DNA from 2 places in the Rathayibacter sp. KR2-224 genome. Region 1 is predicted to be linked to the other one. Evidence: predicted binding sites of a transcription regulator. Region 1 holds the regulator's gene; the other holds the start of a gene.

Region 1 (2,393 bases):
AACGCAGCTGCGACGGCCTGGAGTACGTCGGCCACCACGTCGTCGGGAATCGGATGCGTGTTCTCGTTCACGTTGAGCGCGACGGGCACGGGCGCCTGGGGCGCTCCATACGGCGACTTGCCGCGGAGATCGTCACGAACGGGGAGGTCGGAGAACGAGGTCACGAATCAATGCTAGGGCGGCCACGAAACGTCATCGGCCCCCAGGGATCGCCCGAAAGCGAGTCGATCACTTGCCGCTGCGGTCGAACTCGTGCGGAACGGCGAGCTGCTGTCCCGCCTGTACGAGGCTGGACGACAGACCGTTGAGATCGATGAACGCAGCCACGACGTCGCGCGGGTCGCTCCGCGGAGCCACCTCTTCAGCGATGCTCCATAGTGAGTCCCCCGGCTGAACGGTGAGGTGCCGGAACGACGAGGACGACGCCTCGCTCCCCGCCATCGCCGCACCGCTCGCGGCGAACGCTGCACCGCCTACGAGCAGCGGGAGCACGATGAGTGCAGCGAGCACCACACGGCCACGGCGCGTCAATCGCGTACGTGTCGCCGTGCGCGATGCCTGTGCTGTTTCGGCTCGGCGGGAAGCAGCAGGCCTTGCGGCGGTGTGCCCGAGTGCGATGGTCGTCATGGCCGGTTCCCTTCCTTCTCGAACCCTTGTTCCGAACCTATCTTCGAATGACCAGAAATTCAACTCGTATGTTCGGATGTTGTTCGATTCTTTTGTCAACACGCTCGAACAAAACCGCCGATACGTACTGAAAGGCAGATAGAGTTTCGATCGTTGGGAAAAGTTGAACATGAGCCACCGACATTCCCTCCCGAAGGCATCCGATGCGACACTCGGAGGCTTGAAACGAACCGCCGCCCGCAGTCCAGCGTGTGGCTCAAGAAGACGGCGCGCGTCGCCGACGAGGAGAGGACCTGCACGTTGACCGACGTAGACGACGTTCCGGCCGCGGCTTCCACTGCCGACCCCGGCGCAAGCGCCAGCCAGAGGCGTGCGGCGACTGACAAGCCGCGTACCAGGCGACGCAAGAACCTCAGCGACAAGCAGCGGTCCATCCTCGAGGTCATCCAGCGGTCCGTGAGCCAGCGCGGATATCCGCCGAGCATGCGCGAGATCGGCGACGCCGTGGGCCTCGCCTCGCTCTCGAGCGTCGCCCACCAGTTGAGCCAGCTCGAGCTGAGCGGATACCTGCGGCGCGACCCCAACCGTCCTCGCGCCCTCGAGGTGCTGATCGACCTTCCGGAGAGCACGGGCCGCACCGAGTCGGTGACCGACTTCGAGACATCCATCCCGGTCGGCGACGCGACCATGGTTCCCATGGTGGGACGCATCGCGGCGGGAGTACCCATCACCGCGGAGCAACAGGTGGAAGAGGTGTTCCCACTGCCCCGTCAGTTGGTCGGGAATGGTGAACTCTTCATGCTGAAGGTGCAGGGCGAGTCGATGCTCGACGCCGCCATCCTCGACGGCGACTGGGTCGTAGTGCGTCAGCAGAAGACCGCCGAGAACGGCGACATCGTCGCGGCCATGCTCGACGGCGAGGCCACGGTCAAGGTGTTCCGTCAGCGTGACGGGCACACTTGGCTGCTCCCCCGCAACTCCGCCTATGAGCCGATTCTCGGCGACTTCGCCGAGGTGGTCGGCAAGGTGGTGGCGGTGCTTCGAGCCGTCTGATGACCGAAGAACCCGTTACGTCCGTAGAGCTCGAGCATCATTTCGACGCTCCCCGCGAACGCGTCTGGAACGCCTGGACCCACCACGAATCCGTGAGTGCGTGGTGGGGCTCGCAACCCGGCGGCGTCGTCACCTCGGCGGCGCTCGACGTGAGGCCGGGCGGCCGCTTCGAGATCTCGTTCACCGATCCCGACGGTGACAGGCACACCTGCAGCGGGAGCTATCTCACCGTGCAGGCGCCAGCGCTGCTCGATTTCACGTGGTCGTGGAAGAGTGAGCCGGGCATCACATCGCGCGTGACGGTCGCCTTCGCCGACGAAGGCACGGGCACCGCGATGCGATTCGTGCACGGCGACCTGCGCGGTGTGTCCCAGCACGGTTACGCCGAGGGGTGGCGCCGCACGTTCGCGAAACTGGACGGCTTTCTCGCGACACGCGGATAGGCATCCGTCTTCGGTTCAGGTCACGGCTGTGGCAGGCGATCACCTGCCACAGCCGTGCCTTCGCTACGCCGGCTGCTTCTCGCGTACCGCCCGAGTCGCCTCGATGATGTTGCGAAGCGATGCGACCGTCTCGTCGTAGCCCCTGGTCTTGAGGCCGCAGTCCGGGTTCACCCATACCTGCCGCTGCGGGATGCCTGCAAGCGCCTTCTCGAGCAGCTCTGTCACCTCGGCAACAGACGGAACCCGCGGCGAGTGGATGTCGTACACCCC
Region 2 (2,393 bases), on a different contig from region 1:
ACCGGGAGATAAGCGTTGAGCCACGCCATGCCATCGTCGGCCGTCTCGACCGAGACTCGGCGCTGGTCGCGCGCCCGGTCGTGGCGTTCCTGCATCGTGTCGGCGCACATGCGGTCGCGCAGCAGCCGGCACCGGCGGGCGAACTCGCCGCAACGCAGGCCCTCGGCGATCTTCGCGATCCGCTCGTCGTACTCGACCGTCGTGGCCTCGTCGGGCAGGAACTCAGCACAATCCACCGCCGCCCGCACGTGCTGCTGCGAGATGCGCCCAGACAGGAACAGTTCACGCAGCTTCGGCAGCCGAGTGGCGAGAACTGCGGCTTGACGGTCGTAATCGCGAACCACGTTCTCACTGACCGCCAGACGCTGTGCCAGGTCGAAGGCAACGGAGCGGACCGCGAAGTCGATCTCGTCCACGTCGGGAGAGCCGGCGGGGGCACCGACAGGAACGTAGAGACGCGGATACTGCCTGGCGATCTCGAACGCTTCGTGCACGGCGAAGATCTGATGGGCAATGGTCTGATTCGCAAGCGTCTGATTCGCGACTGCGTCGTCGAAAACGAGGTCGATCAGCTCCTGGGCCGTGATCGAGCGTGGGCTCGCCGGCGCATACGCTTCGGCGTCGCAGGTATCGATGTCCCAGGCGTTGGTGTCCCAGGTCGTGACGTCCCAGGTTGCGGCGTCCCAAGTGTCGGCGGCGGGTGCATCCGATGCTGCGGGGACGGACTCGGCCGCCGAGACGGACCCGGATGTCGGGTCGGACTGGGCCACGGGCACGGACCGGGATGTCGGGCCGGACGGGGCCGCGGGATGTTGATGGGTGTTCCTGACGTCACGTTCCGCGGCGCGCTGCAGGGTTGCAGAACGGGCCGCGAGAGCGTTAGAGTCGAACATATCTTCTATTATAGACCGCGACCGAAGCGAGTTCAAGAAGCACGGAGAGGTTGTTATGGCCGTAGTTGCAGTACCAGAATCGACCGAGAAGGAAACAATGGGTCTGCCAGGCCCGCTACTCATTCAGCTAGCGGTGCGCCGCTGTGTCGAAACTATCTTCTAGAGAATCGAATCGCGCCGCCGCGGTGCCTCGAGCGCCGCCGGCAGCACGACGATGGCAACCGGATAGTCTGGCCACGTGCTGCTCTCCGACCGCGACATCAGGGCCGAACTGGACGCCGGGCGCATCGCGTTGGAGCCTTACGATCCGGCGATGATCCAGCCGTCGAGCATCGACGTGCGCCTCGACAGGTTCTTCCGGCTGTTCGACAACCACAAGTACGCGTTCATCGATCCGGCACAAGATCAACCGGAGCTCACACATCTCGTCGAGGTGGACGGCGACCAGCCATTCATCCTGCACCCCGGCGAGTTCGCACTGGGCTCCACCTACGAGCGCGTCACGCTGCCGGACGGCATTGCGGCCCGCCTCGAGGGCAAGAGCTCACTCGGACGTCTCGGCCTGCTCACGCACTCTACGGCGGGATTCATCGACCCCGGCTTCACCGGTCACGTGACGCTCGAGCTCAGTAACGTCGCAACCCTGCCGATCAAGCTCTGGCCCGGCATGAAGATCGGTCAGATGTGCTTCTTCGAGTTGTCGTCGCCCGCGGAGAAGCCATACGGCTCCGCCGCATACAGTTCCAGATACCAGGGCCAGCGCGGGCCCACGGCATCCCGTTCGTACCTGAACTTCCACCGGACCGACGTCAGCGGCGCGCCCGAGGGCGAGTCCGTGGAGGATGCCCAGGCACCTTCGATCAGGTAGGCCGCGTTCGGGAGATCCGGCATCCACAACAGCACACGCGCCAAGCGCAGGAGGAAGGCGAGCTGATGGACGAGGAACGCAGCGCCGCAGCAGACCGCACGTTCGCGGATGCCTTGATCAGTTCGGGCCCCTCCCCCGAGCATCCAAAGCGCATGACGCGGTTCGGGCAGCTCGTGGGCGCGTGGCGCGTGCGCGGACGACGGCTCGACCAGGAGACCGGCGAGTGGGAGGACCGCGACTTCACCTGGCTCGTGTCGTGGGTCGTGGACGGCCGCGCCATCGAAGACCTCGAGGTCATCGGGTCGGGCGACCAGCAGCAGACGATCGCGGTCGCCGTGCGCGTGTACGACCCAGCCGCGGGAATCGTGCGGGTCAGCTACTTCTCCCCGGCGAACAACCAGTACGCGAACCTCGTTGCGCAAGGCTGGCGCGACGGAATCCGACAGGACGGGACGCAGAACGATGAGCGTCCGATCCGGTGGAACTTCAACGGGGTGTCCGAGCACAGCTACACGTTCGAGGGCTGGGTGAGTGACGACGAGGGTGCCACCTGGCGGCTTGTGGAGCACCTCGAAGGCGAGCGCCTGGACTGAGAGTGACGCCCCTGGTTGAGTAGCACCGCCGCCGTGGCC

The links. The regulator LexA, encoded in region 1, represses DNA repair genes until DNA is damaged. The targets are predictions, from matches to a motif close to TCGAACANNTGTTCGA.
Positions count from the first base shown of each region.
Region 2: ACO2Q7_RS09995 (DUF222 domain-containing protein) is a predicted target of LexA. The motif match lies at 1,040-1,055, and genes of this name have one in related genera.

Region 1 covers NZ_JBMSEB010000003.1:21,829-24,221, forward strand. Annotated here, with positions in the region: gene ACO2Q7_RS15085 (histidinol-phosphate transaminase) at 1-164, opposite strand, end outside; gene ACO2Q7_RS15090 (LysM peptidoglycan-binding domain-containing protein) at 229-627, opposite strand; gene lexA (transcriptional repressor LexA) at 1,060-1,680, shown strand; gene ACO2Q7_RS15100 (SRPBCC family protein) at 1,680-2,123, shown strand; gene metE (5-methyltetrahydropteroyltriglutamate--homocysteine S-methyltransferase) at 2,187-2,393, opposite strand, start outside.
Region 2 covers NZ_JBMSEB010000001.1:2,190,745-2,193,137, reverse strand. Annotated here, with positions in the region: gene ACO2Q7_RS09995 (DUF222 domain-containing protein) at 1-893, opposite strand, end outside; gene dcd (dCTP deaminase) at 1,132-1,761, shown strand; gene ACO2Q7_RS09985 (hypothetical protein) at 1,827-2,354, shown strand.